DNA from 3 places in the Leclercia sp. S52 genome. Region 2 is predicted to be linked to each of the others. Evidence: predicted binding sites of a transcription regulator. Region 2 holds the regulator's gene; each other region holds the start of a gene.
What was found. Region 2 encodes ArgR, which controls arginine synthesis, uptake and breakdown. Its sites were predicted from a motif close to ANTGAATAAAAATACANT; they were not measured.
Positions count from the first base shown of each region.

Region 1: argA (amino-acid N-acetyltransferase) is a predicted target of ArgR. The motif match lies at 1,265-1,282, and genes of this name have one in related genera.
Region 3: argF (ornithine carbamoyltransferase) is a predicted target of ArgR. The motif match lies at 3,216-3,233, and genes of this name have one in related genera.

Region 1 is NZ_CP152474.1:3,930,450-3,935,320, forward strand. Features, by position in the region: gene amiC (N-acetylmuramoyl-L-alanine amidase AmiC) at 1-1,087, opposite strand, end outside; gene argA (amino-acid N-acetyltransferase) at 1,317-2,648, shown strand; partial or broken gene recD (exodeoxyribonuclease V subunit alpha) at 3,115-4,871, opposite strand, start outside.
Region 2 is NZ_CP152474.1:4,403,303-4,408,173, reverse strand. Features, by position in the region: partial or broken gene AAHB66_RS21135 (NAD-dependent succinate-semialdehyde dehydrogenase) at 1-1,316, shown strand, start outside; gene AAHB66_RS21130 (barstar family protein) at 1,366-1,638, shown strand; gene yhcN (peroxide/acid stress response protein YhcN) at 1,699-1,965, opposite strand; gene yhcN (peroxide/acid stress response protein YhcN) at 2,083-2,346, opposite strand; gene argR (transcriptional regulator ArgR) at 2,724-3,194, opposite strand; gene mdh (malate dehydrogenase) at 3,599-4,537, shown strand; gene degS (outer membrane-stress sensor serine endopeptidase DegS) at 4,607-4,871, opposite strand, start outside.
Region 3 is NZ_CP152474.1:513,348-518,218, forward strand. Features, by position in the region: gene AAHB66_RS02385 (glycoside hydrolase family 43 protein) at 1-726, shown strand, start outside; partial or broken gene AAHB66_RS02390 (IclR family transcriptional regulator) at 731-1,490, opposite strand; gene AAHB66_RS02395 (hypothetical protein) at 1,757-2,116, shown strand; gene argF (ornithine carbamoyltransferase) at 2,184-3,188, opposite strand; gene rraB (ribonuclease E inhibitor RraB) at 3,353-3,778, shown strand; gene miaE (tRNA isopentenyl-2-thiomethyl-A-37 hydroxylase MiaE) at 3,823-4,581, shown strand; gene AAHB66_RS02415 (topoisomerase II) at 4,616-4,871, shown strand, end outside.

The sequences.
Region 1 (4,871 bases), 470 kb from region 2:
TTAATACCGCAAACCCGGCCTGCTCGACGCTGTTTTTATGCAGCTTGTTTACCCTACCCAGTCTACCCAGTACGGCTTTACCAAACTTCAGGCTGTCGGTGATGGTCAGCGACTGCACCATATCAAACAGCGTGTGGTCAACGTAACGATCGCCGCTCTTGCTGACGCCGCCGATCAGGTCAGAGGCGTTTTGCGAATCTGCCAGCAGTTTTGCCGCCGTACTGGTTGCCCCTTTGGTGGAAAGGGCAAACACCGACGACCCGCTGGGCTGACGGCTGGTAAAGGCATCCGCATGGATAGAGATGAACAGATCCGCGCGCTGCTTTTGCGCTTTCGCCACGCGCACCTTCAGCGGAATAAAGACGTCTTCGTTACGCGTCATATAGGCGCGCATATTGCCTTCTCTGTCGATCAGCGCCTTCAGGCGACGGGCGATCTGCAGCACCACGTCTTTTTCCCGCGTGCGGTATTTGCCCACTGCGCCGGAGTCTTCCCCGCCGTGACCCGGATCGAGCATGATCACAATCGGGCGATCGCGCCCGGCTTTGCCCGGCTGCGGACCACTCTGCGCAGGCGGAACCTGCTTTTCGAGATCGCCTTTGTTGTAATCTTCCAGCAACGCCAGCAAAGGATCCTGAATGTCCGTCGCGTTGGCGGGATAGAGATCCATCACCAGACGCTCTTTAAAACCAGCTACCGGTGCCAGGGCAAACAGCTGCGGCTTCACGTTCTGCTTAAGTTCAAACACCATGCGCACGGTTTTCGGATCAAACTGCCCGACGCGCGCGGACTTGATAAAAGGATCGTCGCCACGGATCTGGGCGCTCATCCCTTTAAGGACTGAATTGAGGTTCACCCCTTCGATATCCACCACCACCCGCTCCGGATTACTCAGGGCGAATTGCTTATAGTTCAGCACCCGGTTGGACTCGACCGTCACGCGTGTATAGGTCGACGCTGGCCAGACACGTACCGCCACCACCTGACTGACGGCGGCAAGCCCTACCTGACTTACGCTAAGCAACCACATTGCCCCGGCCCCTTGTAACAGGCGGCGGCGACTTAATGCTTTACTGGATCCCGACATGCTTCTCCCGAGCAAAGATATCGAATAACTTCTCATAACGTCCAAATTGACCGAAAACTTTAGCGAATGATGCATAACCTGTCATCCTTAAAAGGGTAAACAATCATGCGTTAATGATTACTTCACTAAATGTTTTCTTTGCTTCGGCGAAAAGTTTGGCTTGCGCGCGGGTGCATATTCGAATAAAAATACAAAAATTACGAATAAACATTCAATGAGGGGTTGTGCCGTGGTGAAGGAACGTAGAATCGAACTGGTCCAGGGATTCCGCCATTCTGTTCCCTATATCAACACCCACCGGGGGAAGACGTTCGTCATTATGCTCGGCGGCGAAGCCATTGAGCACGAGAACTTCTCCAGCATTGTCAATGACATCGGCCTGCTGCACAGCCTGGGTATTCGCCTTGTTGTCGTTTATGGTGCCCGTCCGCAGATTGAAGCCAATCTGGCCGCGCATCATCACGAGCCGATTTACCACAAACATACCCGCGTCACCGACGCCAAAACGCTGGAGCTGGTAAAGCAGGCCGCCGGTCTGCTGCAGCTCGACATTACCGCGCGTCTGTCGATGAGCCTCAACAATACCCCGCTGCAGGGGGCGCACATCAACGTGGTGAGCGGCAATTTTATTATCGCTCAGCCGCTTGGGGTGGATGACGGGGTGGATTATTGCCACAGCGGACGTATTCGTCGTATTGATGAAGAGGCAATCCACCGCCAGCTCGACGGCGGCGCGATTGTGCTGACCGGCCCGGTTGCCGTCTCGGTGACCGGCGAAAGCTTTAACCTCACCTCAGAAGAGATTGCCACCCAGCTGGCAATCAAGCTGAAAGCCGAAAAAATGATCGGCTTCTGCTCCTCGCAGGGGGTCACTAACGAGCTGGGGAATATCGTCTCTGAGCTGTTCCCGAACGAAGCCCAGGCGCGGGTCGAAGCGCTTGAGGAACAGGGCGATTACTACTCTGGCACCGTGCGTTTCCTGCGCGGCGCCATCAAAGCCTGCCGCAGCGGCGTGCGCCGCAGCCACCTGATCAGCTATCAGGAAGACGGTGCCCTGTTGCAGGAGCTCTTCTCCCGCGACGGTATCGGGACGCAGATCGTCATGGAGAGCGCCGAGCAGATCCGCCGCGCCACCATCAACGACATCGGCGGCATTCTGGAGCTGATTCGCCCGCTGGAGCAGCAGGGGATCCTGGTGCGTCGCTCCCGCGAACAGCTGGAGATGGAGATCGACAAGTTCACCATTATTCAGCGCGACAACCTCACCATCGCCTGCGCGGCGCTCTATCCCTTCCCGGAAGAGAAGATTGGGGAGATGGCCTGCGTGGCGGTGCACCCTGACTACCGCAGCTCATCACGCGGCGAAGTGTTGCTGGAGCGGATCGCTCTTCAGGCGCGGCAGCTGGGGCTGAGTAAGCTATTTGTACTCACTACCCGCAGCATTCACTGGTTCCAGGAGCGCGGCTTCACGCCGGTGGACATTGATTCCCTGCCGGAAACCAAGAAAGAGATGTATAACTATCAGCGTCGCTCGAAGGTGCTGATGGCGGATCTGGGTTAATCTCTTTTCCAGCAAAGTTTGATAAATCCGCAATAATTTTCTTGCGCTTAAAGCGATGGAATAATTTCAGAATAATAAAACACTTACAGCGGCTCCCTGGTCCGGCTGAAAATCGCCGAAGCGTTTCCGGAAGGCCGGGGCGAGGCGCAGGGACGCGCCGAGAGGGCATAGCCTGCACGGATGCAGGCTGGTGCCCGACCCGAAAGCCTGAAGGAATAAGCTGAGGGCACCGCGAAGCGGCGATTTTCTTTGCCGGGAGCCGGGATTGTGAAGGGGGCGGCGGCGAGCCCCCCTTCACACGTTCACGGGTGACGCGGCCGACAGAGAAAAGCAGAACGTAAGGTGAACGGAACAACCACCTGAGCCGCATGTTCCCCCCTCACCCTAACCCTCTCCCTCAAGGGAGAGGGAATCGTCCGTGCGAAGATTATTTGAGGGGTTCCCTCAGAAGTGTGAGAGAAAATAATTACAAAGCTTCAAAAATCGCACTCAGCCCGCTGCGTCGCTCCGTACGGGTGGTAACGGCCTGCACCAGCACACCGTCATCCGCATACAGCGATAACCGCCGACGGGCACGCGTAATGGCCGTATAGACCAGCTCGCGGGTCACTACCGGGGACATCTGGGTAGGCAAAATCAGCGCCGCATGATCGAACTCAGAGCCCTGAGATTTATGCACCGTCATCGCCCACGCGGTTTCATGCTCCGGCAGGCGGCTCGGCTGTACGGACTTCAGGCTGCCGTCCGGCATCTGGAACCAGACGCGCAGCCCCTGCCCCCGATCCAGCGCAATCCCGATATCACCATTAAACAGACCCAGCGCACTGTCGTTGCGCGAAATCATCACCGGGCGGCCTTCATACCAGCGCGAATGCGGCTGACGGCTGATGCGGCGTTTTTGCACCAGCACCTGCTCCAGCCTTTCGTTGAGCCCGGCCACACCAAAGGGACCGTCCCGTAAGGCGCACAGCAGCTGGTAGCGGCTAAATGCCGCCAGAATCTCCCCTTCGGAGGCCTGACGTTGCACATGATCGAGAAAATGGTGATATCCCTGCAGGGCATCCTCCAGCATCACCAGATACTCTTCCCCACTCTGGAGCTGCTTTTTCTCGATATCGCTGAACGTACCGTCAAATACCGAGCGCAGAGCGTGGCGGTCGCCACGGTTAACCGCGGCCGCCAGCTGCCCGATGCCGGAGTCGCTGCCGAAACGGTAGCTTTTTTTGCAGCAGGCACAGGCTGTCGCGCAGCGCGCCCGCCACCGGGCTGACGTTGCCTTCCATCTGGCATCCGGTCATGCCCGCAAGCTCCTGAGCACGCTGCACGGTAAAACCGGCGCTGGCCCAGGTGCAGATATCGCCCAGCACGGCCCCGGCTTCAACGGACGCCAGCTGATCGCGATCGCCGAGGAAGATCACCCTGGCATGGGGCGGCAGGGCATCAATCAGACGAGACATCATGGTCAGGTCGATCATCGAGGCTTCATCCACCACCAGCACATCCAGATGCAGCGGGTTACCGGCATGGTAGCGCAGACGCTGGCTGCCCGGCTGGGCGCCGAGCAAACGGTGCAGGGTACTGGCTTCGGTCGGGAAGCGCTTGCGCTGGATGTCGGTCAACGGAAGCTGTTGCAGCGCGCCACCCAGCGACTCGGTGAGACGCGCCGCGGCCTTACCGGTCGGGGCCGCCAGACGGATACGGCACTTCTCCTCCCCCCGCCATCTGGATCAGCGCCGCCAGCAGGCGGGCAACGGTGGTGGTTTTACCGGTGCCCGGGCCGCCGGAAATCACCGAGATACGCCGCGTTAACGCCACAGCCGCCGCCACCTTTTGCCAGTTGACGGCTTCGTCAGAGGTGAACAGCGCGTTCAGGGTACGCTGAACGTCGGCACTGTCATGGGGCAACGGCTGGTTGGCTTCGCTAAAGAAACTGGCCACGGCCCGCTCGTAGCGCCACATCCGGTTGAGGTAGAGGCGGTCTCCCACCAGCACCAGCGGCGTTGGTTCGTCCCCTGCGCTCACTGCGCGCGAACGCATCAGCGTGGCGGACCAGTCCAGGGTTTCATCATGCAGAGCAAAACAGGCCTGCAGCGCGGCGCTTTTCGCCTCTGCCTGTAGGCGCGACAGCGGCAGACAGACATGCCCCTCTCCGGCGTCCCGGCTTAAGATCGCCGTCGCCAGCATCACCGAGGGTTCATCGTTCCCCGCCACCATCATCGCAAA
Region 2 (4,871 bases):
GGGCACCAAAGAGACCGAAGAGGCCATCGCCGCCGCAAGCCGTGCTTTCCCGGCGTGGCGGGCCAGAACCGCAAAAGAGCGCTCGACCATCCTCTATCGCTGGTATGAACTCATCATTGAGAACAAGCAGTGGCTTGGACAACTAATGACCACCGAGCAGGGCAAACCGCTGAAAGAGGCGGAGGGCGAAGTCGAGTACGCGGCCAGCTTTATTCAGTGGTTCGCCGAGCAGGCCAAACGCGCCAACGGGGAGATCATTCCCCCCGGTTAAACCCGGCTCCCGCATTCTGGCCACCCGCGAACCGGTTGGCGTGGTAGCGGCTATCACGCCGTGGAACTTCCCGATGGCGATGCTGACCCGCAAACTGGGCCCGGCGCTGGCCGCAGGCTGTACCGGGGTGATCAAACCGGCTAACAACACGCCGCTCAGCGCCTTTGCGCTGCTGACCCTGGCGAAAAAAGCGGGCGTCCCGGACGGCGTACTCAACGCGGTGGCGGGCAACACCTCTGAGATAAGCGATGCGATCATGGCCAGCCATGAGGTGCGCAAAATCTCCTTTACCGGCTCGACGGCGGTCGGCAAAACGCTGATGCGCAATGCCGCCGAAACCATGAAAAAAGTCTCGATGGAGCTGGGTGGGAACGCGCCCTATATCGTTTTTGACGATGCCGATATTGATGCTGCGGTAAAAGGGGCCATCGCCAACAAATTCCGTAATGCGGGTCAGGTCTGCGTCAGCGTTAACCGCTTCTATATTCAGGAGTCGGTGTATGACGCCTTCGTCAGCCAACTCGCCGCCGCCGTAAACGCCTTAAAAGTGGGTAACGGCCTGGAGGAGGGCACCGTTGTCGGGCCGCTCATTGAACCTGCCGCGGTAAAAAAAGTGCGCGAGCATGTCGAGGACGCGGTCGCCAAAGGGGCGAAGGTACTGGCAGGCGGAAAAGCGCACGAGCTGGGCGGTAACTTCTGGCAGCCGACGGTGTTGGGCGATTGCTATGAAGGGATGGCGCTGGCCAGTGAAGAGACCTTTGGGCCCGTTGCAGCCTGCTTCCGTTTTACCTCCGAAGAGGAGGTTATTCAGCGCGCCAATAATACGCCTTTTGGCCTGGCCGCCTATTTCTATACCCAGAATCTGCAGCGGGTGTTCCGCGTTTCACAGGCCATTGAGAGCGGAATGATCGGGATTAACGAATGCGCGGTCTCCACCGAGCTGGGGCCTTTTGGCGGGGTGAAAGAGTCAGGGCTGGGACGTGAAGGTTCAGTACTGGGCCTGGAGGAGTTCCTTGAAGTGAAAACCCTGCATATCGGGGGGATTATAATCGGCAGGGCGGCATCAGCCGCCCGCCTGGACGGGGTGGCGGGAAATGAATATCTATACGTTTGATTTTGATGAAATCGACAGTCAGGAAGACTTTTACCGTGAGTTTTCACGTACCTTTGGCATCGCGCGGGAGAGCGTGACAAACCTGGATTCTCTGTGGGAGATCGTGACCGGCAACCAGCTGCCGTTACCGCTTGAAATCGAATTTACCCATTTGCCGGAGAAGCTGCGCAGGCGTTTCGGTGCGCTTATCCTGCTATTTGATGAGGCGGAAGAGGAGCTGGAAGGTCAGATCCGCTTTAACGTTCGTCCGTAAAAAGGCAAAAAAAAAGCCCCTGCGAGGCAGGGGCAAGTCGTAGGTCAATACGACGAGGGTTTATTTGTACAGCTCGGCCGTGGCATGCCAGTGGTCGCCTGTATTCAACTCGGTAATGCGATAGCTGCTGGCGCCGGCTTTTTCAGCTTTTGCTGCCAGGGCCTGACGGACATCCATTGGAGAACCGGCAACTTCGGTAACGCCTACGCTACCCAGTGATTGCAGGCCTTGTGCTTGTTCCGCGGTAACCTGATGCACAGCTGCGCTGGCACCGAATGAGAGAACGGAAGCTAAACCAAGGGTGGCGATGATTAATTTAGTGTTCATAGTCTTTACTCCTTACTTACAGGGCACGTTCAACGGCGAGAAGGGTTATGCTGCTATTTTTATGCCTGGTGTCGTTGAACTGAGATAACGGGTATTTCGGGTTGTGCGCGGTACGACTTATTTGTAGAGCTCAGCAGTGGCATGCCAGTGGTCACCGGTACGCGCTTCGATAACGCGATAGGATGAGGCACCCTGTTCCTGCGCTTTTTCTTTCAGCATCTGATTCATGTCCATCGGAGAAGTACCGATTGCACCGACAGAAACGGTACCGATAGATTCACGGGACTGGGCCTGCTCGGCGTTAATCGCATCGGCAGCAAATGCACCGAAAGACAGAACAGACAGAATGCTTAGTGTGGCTACGGTAGTTTTGATTTTCATGATTCTCTTCCTCGTCATATTCTTTACTGGGGTCTTCGTTTCGTGACCCTCATCACAAAATCAAGTATACACTAATAACGGCAAAAATTAATACCATGCTAATTGTTTCTCGTGAAATTACGTATTAAGCAGAGATGGTTTTATAACTGAAGGGAATAAAAAAGCCGGGGGTAAACGCAAAATAGTCGATTATTTTTATTAAAATCATAAGGATAGGACAATTTGATTATTCGTGCGATCGTGGGGCGAATCATCCACTGCATGAATGAATTGAAGCGGAAAAACGCACTATTTGTTAAATCACAGATAACAGAATGTAAGGCAAAACGAGGCAGGAACCGAAGATTCCCCGCTGCGGGACGCAGCAGGGAAGGAGATCAGAGTTCCTGTTCGAACAGAACCAGAATGGCTTCGTAGAGGTCTTTCACCGAAAAACCATTGGCCGGGGTCGTGAAGATTGTATCGTCACCGGCGATGGTGCCGAGAATACCTTCTGCTTTCCCGAGCGAGTCGAGCAGACGCGCAATCAGCTGGGCTGCGCCCGGGCTGGTGTGGATCACCACCACGGCATCGTTATAGTCGATATCCAGCACCAGATTCTTCAGCGGGCTCGAGGTTGTCGGTACGCCCAGCTCAGCTGGCAGACAGTAGACCATCTCCATTTTGGCGTTGCGGGTACGCACTGCGCCAAACTTGGTTAACATGCGGGAGACTTTCGACTGGTTGATATTTTCGAAGCCTTCTTCCTGTAAGGCCTGAACGATCTCACCCTGAGAACTAAACTTTTCTTCTTTAAGCAGCGCTTTGAACGCCTTAACCAATTCTTCTTGTTTAGAAGAGATTCGCATAAATCACCCGAAATATAGCGGTAGAAACAACATTATTATGCACATGGATGAATTTTTATGCAAAGTATCTGCCCAATCTTAGGCTGAAATAATGTTATGAAAGGGAGTGATTTTATCAAAATTCGTTATCGAGGAACATGCCTGCGTCACGCCTCGCAAATAAGCTTAAAAGTAAATTAAATGTTATCAAATTGATGTTGTTTTGGTGGCTGGCGAGGGTGTATTGTAACCCCCTCTTGATTCGTTGCTTAGTTATCGCATAACGCCCGATAGCCTTCCGGCAGAAGCGAAAAGCGCGTGACCGCTAATTCTCAAAGCATGAAGATTGTAATTATTGATCTGCTGAATTATGGTCGCCGCGACGGAGTAACAGAAAGTTAGCTCACCATAATAAGGAGTTTAGGATGAAAGTCGCAGTCCTCGGCGCTGCTGGCGGTATCGGCCAGGCGCTTGCCCTACTACTGAAAACTCAGCTGCCTGCAGGCTCAGAACTCTCTCTGTACGACATCGCCCCGGTAACCCCTGGTGTGGCGGTTGACCTGAGCCACATCCCGACGGCTGTCAAAATCAAAGGCTTCTCCGGTGAAGATGCGCGCCCGGCGCTCGAAGGCGCAGACGTTGTGCTGATCTCCGCAGGCGTGGCGCGTAAGCCTGGCATGGATCGTTCTGACCTGTTCAACGTGAATGCCGGTATCGTTAAGAACCTGATTCAGCAGGTCGCGACAACCTGTCCGAAAGCCTGCATCGGTATCATCACTAACCCGGTTAACACCACTGTTGCTATCGCAGCAGAAGTGCTGAAAAAAGCGGGCGTGTATGACAAGAACAAACTGTTCGGCGTGACCACGCTGGACATCATCCGCTCCAACACCTTTGTGGCGGAACTGAAAGGTAAGCAGCCAACCGAGCTGGAAGTTCCGGTTATCGGTGGCCACTCTGGCGTGACCATTCTGCCACTGCTGTCCCAGATCCCTGGCGTGAGCTTCACCGAGCAGGAAGTGGCTGACCTGACCAAACGCATCCAGAACGCCGGCACCGAAGTGGTGGAAGCGAAGGCGGGTGGCGGATCTGCAACCCTCTCTATGGGTCAGGCTGCAGCACGTTTCGGTCTGTCTCTGGTGCGCGCTCTGCAGGGCGAGCAAGGCGTGGTGGAATGCGCGTACGTTGAAGGCGACGGCGAGCATGCACGCTTCTTCTCTCAGCCGCTGCTGCTGGGTAAAAACGGTATTGAAGAGCGTAAATCTATCGGCACCCTGAGCGCGTTCGAGCAGCAGGCGATGGCCGGCATGCTGGACACGCTGAAGAACGATATCGTCCTGGGCGAAGAGTTCGTTAACAAGTAAGCGACTCACTTCCCGTCAGGGCAATAAAAAACCGGAGCCAATGCTCCGGTTTTTTTATCTCTGCTGAACTCAGTTGGTGGCCGGGTATTCCTGAATGGTCACCTGCAGCGTCAGTTTCTTATCATCGCGCATCACTTCCACCGGAATGATCGAGCCAGGTCTGATCTCAGCCACCTGATCCATGGTCTCGAGAGCCGATATAGCCGGTTTACCGTTCACCGAAACGATAACGTCGTTAACCTTCATGCCTGCTTCCGCCGCCGGACCGCTAGGGGTCACTTCGTTCACCACAATGCCCTGGATCTGGTCGATGCCGCCACCCTGGGTATGCAGC
Region 3 (4,871 bases), 1.0 Mb from region 2:
ATCGAGTGGCGCGACGGCTGGCCGTACGTGGAAGGGGGTAAACATGCCCAACTGACGGTGCCAGGCCCGCAAATGACCGAGAGCCCGAGCGCGGTGCAGCCCGACTGGCGGGACGATTTCGACGGCGAGCGCCTCGACCCGGAGCTGCAGACCCTGCGCATTCCGTTCGACGAGAGTCTCGGCTCCCTGCGGGCGCGTAAAGGCTTTTTACGCCTGTACGGCAACGACTCCCTCAACTCGACCTTCACCCAGTCCACCGTGGCGCGCCGCTGGCAGCACTTCACTTTCCGCGCCGAAACGCGAATGGAGTTCGCCCCGCGTCACTTCCAGCAGAGCGCGGGCCTGACCTGCTACTACAACAGCAAAAACTGGAGCTACTGCTTTGTCGATTACGAGGAGGGGCAGGGCAGAACCATCAAGGTGATCCAGCTTGACCACAACGTGCCGTCGTGGCCGCTGCACGAGCAGCCCATTCCGGTGCCGGATGAGGCGCAGAGCATCTGGCTGCGCGTTGACGTGGATAAGCTGGTCTACCGCTACAGCTACTCATTCGACGGCGAAACGTGGCACACCGTGCCGGTGACGTACGAGGCGTGGAAGCTGTCGGATGACTATATCGGCGGGCGCGGCTTCTTTACCGGCGCCTTTGTCGGGCTGCACTGCGAGGATATCAGCGGTGATGGCTGCCACGCCGACTTCGACTATTTCACCTACGAGCCGGTATAACGGCTCAGGCCGGGTAGCCCAGCGCGCGTGAGAGCTGGCGCCCGGCCTCCTGCAGCTGCTCGCGGAAGTGGGTCAGTTCCTCATCGCTGACGCGGGAGGTGAGGGTCGACAGGCTCAGGGCGGCGATCACGCGGGATTCATGGTTACGCACCGGAACCGACACGCAGCGCACCCCCCTGTTCGTTCTCTTCACTGTCGAGGGCATAACCCTGCTCGCGGGTTTGCGCCAGCGCGGCCAGCAGCGCCTCGCGTGAGGCCAGGGTCGCGGGAGTAAAGGTGGTGTACTGATAACCCTCCAGCAGGGTGTTCAGCTCGGCGTCGCTCAGCCAGGCGATCAGCACTTTGCCAATAGCGGTGGCATGCACCGGCAGGCGACGGCCAATGCGCGAGTAGGCGATGGCCGCCAGCTTGCCTTCAATCTTCTCGATATAAACCCCTTCGCGCCCGTCCAGAATGCCCAGATGGGTGGTCTGCCCGGTGCGCTCCGACAGCTCCGTCAGCCAGTGCTTCGCCTTCTGGCGAATATCCATGGTGCTCACCACAAAGTGGCCGCGCTCGACCAGCTTCATGCCCGGGCGATATTTACCGTTCTCCGGATTCTGATCGATATAGCCGTGCAGCTGCAGGGTTTTAAGCAGCGAGTGAAGGGTGCTCTTGCTCAGGCCCATCTGTTTACTGATGTCGGTGATTTTGAGTTCCGTCGCCTGTTCGTTAAACAGATCGAGGATCTGTAAGGCACGTTCAACAGATTGAATAATAGGCATAAGATCGGACATCCGCGCTGGAATTAAGGCCAAAACGTACCCTGTTTACGCTGAAAAATCAATCGACCCGGCAGGCGCGGCCTCGGCCGATCTCAATATCGGCATTGGCAACAGAGGCGGTGAAATTTGACTTAAGTCATATCTGATGCTTATGGATCCGAATTAAAAAGATAGGCTGTGCCTATTACTCACATTTTAATTGTTCTTTTACACTCATTAACCGTATGGCTTTCCGCATTCTGCATGGCTCGTTTAAAAGGTATTTTATGACTGCTTCGAAAACATGGATCTCTTTGGGTACAATTGCCAGTCCGGCTACTGGAACGTTATTTTCAAAAATTCTCACTCAGCATAATCATAAATATATTCTGTGGTATAACGGCGAGCAGCTTTTTAAACCCGGCGATCGGATAAAAGTCATTTATAATCGTTTATTTATTAACGACGAGCCCTGCGATATTAATATTCTGCAGATCGACAAATACAGCCATACCCTGTGGCGCGTGATGCACAAGATGTCCAGTTGCCCCGGCCATCGGGAGCCGGAGAGCGAGACGTGCGATGCCCCGACAAAGTGCATCTTTAAAAAATGCCCCTACGGTAAGGTGCGGGTGAGGGCAAATTAATAATATCCAGACGGATAATATAAAGAGCAGGAGGGCGATAACCCTCCCGTTAATTTAAACGCAGAGGTTATTCACCCAGAGTGGCGACCATTACCGCTTTAATGGTATGCATGCGGTTCTCTGCCTGATCAAATACCACGCTCGCCGCCGACTCAAATACCTCGTCCGTCACTTCCATCCCGCCGTGCAGATCGAACTCTTTCGCCATCTGCTTGCCCAGCGTGGTCTGGTCGTCGTGGAACGCCGGCAGACAGTGCAGGAACTTCACGTTCGGGTTACCGGTCAGCGCCATCATCTGGCTGTTCACCTGATAGCCACGCAGCAGCGCAATCCGCTCTGCCCACTTCTCTTTGGCTTCGCCCATCGACACCCACACGTCGGTATAGATAAAGCCTGCGCCCTTCACGCCCGCCGCCACGTCTTCGGTGAGGGTGATTTTGCCGCCGTTCTTCACTGCCAGGGCGCTGCACTCCGCCACCAGGCTCGCTTCCGGCCAGCAGGCTTTCGGGGCCACCAGACGCAGATCCAGCCCGGTGAGCGCCGCCGCTTCCAGCATCGAGTTACCCATGTTGTTACGCGCGTCGCCGGTATAGACCAGCACCATCTCGTTAAAGGCCTTGCCCGGGAGATGCTCCTGCATGGTGAGCAGGTCCGCCAGCAGCTGGGTCGGGTGGAACTCGTTGGTCAGCCCGTTCCACACCGGTACGCCGGCAAATTCCGCCAGGGTTTCGACCACTTCCTGACCATGGCCGCGATACTGAATGCCGTCATACATCCGACCCAGCACGCGCGCGGTATCTTTAATTGATTCTTTATGCCCAATCTGGCTGCCGCTCGGCCCGAGATAAGTCACGCGAGCGCCCTGGTCAAATGCGGCAACTTCGAAAGAGCATCGGGTGCGGGTTGAGTCTTTTTCGAAGATGAGCGCGATGTTTTTGCCAGTAAGCTTCTGTACTTCAGTCCCTTTTTTCTTATCGGCTTTCAGCTGTGCCGAGAGGGCAAGCAGGGAGGTGAGCTGTGCAGGGGTAAAATCGAGCAATTTCAGGAAATGTTTTTTATACAGTTCAGACATTTTATCCTCACATGGCAAAGGTCACTTATTGAATTAAAATTCACTTTATCTGTATCAATATTCACTTGCAACCCCGTTTCACAAATCTTTCTTACAAAGGTGGAGGCAAACACATCCGTGTGTGAAAATAGAAGTATCTGCCGCACTTTAAAGAGGAACGAGCCATGGCAAACCCAGAACTGCTGGAAGAACAGCGCGAAGAGACGCGACTGATTATTGAAGAACTGCTGGAAGACGGCAGCGATCCGGATGCGCTGTACACCATCGAGCACCATTTCTCTGCGGATGATTTCGAAGCGCTGGAAAAGCTGGCGGTAGAAGCGTTCCGTCTGGGTTACGAAGTGACCGAGCCAGAAGAGCTGGAAGTGGAAGAGGGCGACACCGTCATCTGCTGCGACATCCTGAGCGAAGGCGCGCTGAAAGCCGAGCTGATCGACGCCCAGGTTGAACAGCTGATGGACCTGGCCGAACGTTTTGAAGTGGAATACGACGGCTGGGGCACCTACTTTGAAGATCCGAACGGCGAAGAGGGTGACGAAGACGACGACGAAGATTTCGTTGATGAAGACGACGACGGCGTGCGTCACTAAGTATTATCGCGGCAGCTTCGGCTGCCGCTTTGCAAGGTTTAATAATGGATTACCCGCAGATACTCGCCCCTGTTTTAAACTTCCTCCAGTGCCCGACCCCGCAAGCGTGGATTGATAAAGCCCGCGACCCGGCTAACCTGCCGCTGCTGCTCACCGACCATATGGTGTGCGAACTCAAAGCCGCCCAGACCGCGCTGCTGCTAGTGCGAAAATACGTCGCCGATGAGAGCGGTGCCGACGCGCTGCTCGAGTGGCTCAAGCCCTACGAAGCCTTTACCTTCCGCGAAGGCCCGGAACCGGATTTTGTCGCCCTGCATAAGCAGATTGGCAAAAGCGTGATGCCGAAGACCGACGACCCCTGGGGCCAGCTGCTTATCGACAGCATGGTGCTGCTGATCAAAGAGGAGCTGCACCACTTCTGGCAGGTGCGCGAGGCGATGCTGTCCCGCAACATCCCCTACGTCAAAATCACCGCCAGCCGCTACGCCAAAGGGATGCTGTCAGCCGTGCGCACCCACGAGCCGCTGACGCTGATCGACAAGCTGATCTGCGGAGCCTATATCGAAGCGCGCTCCTGCGAACGCTTCGCCGCGCTGGCGCCGTTCCTCGACGAGGATCTGCAGAAGTTTTACCTGTCGCTGCTGCGCTCTGAGGCGCGGCACTATCAGGACTATCTGACGCTTGCCCAACAGGTCAGCGACAACGATATCTCTCCGCGCATACAGCTTTTTGGCGAAATAGAAGCCACACTGATCTCATCACCGGACAATGCGTTTCGCTTCCATAGCGGCGTGCCGGTGTAAACCGGCATAGCTAAAGGATCAAGGATGCGTAACGATGAGAAGAGCGTGGACTCGTATAGCAGTGGTAGCGGTTATCTCCGCAGCAGTGGCCTTCTGGGTTTATTACGACAAGCAGCGTCAGCAGAACACCCCCGAACATCGACTTGATACCGTCCTTAACGCCATGCCCTCCTGGCAGGTGCTGAAAGAGCAGGACCCCCGATTTGTGGCACGCATCCGCGAGCAGATCCTCACCATGCAGAAAGCGGGGGAGTCTGAGCAGGAGATCATCGACGTGGTCCAGCCGCAGA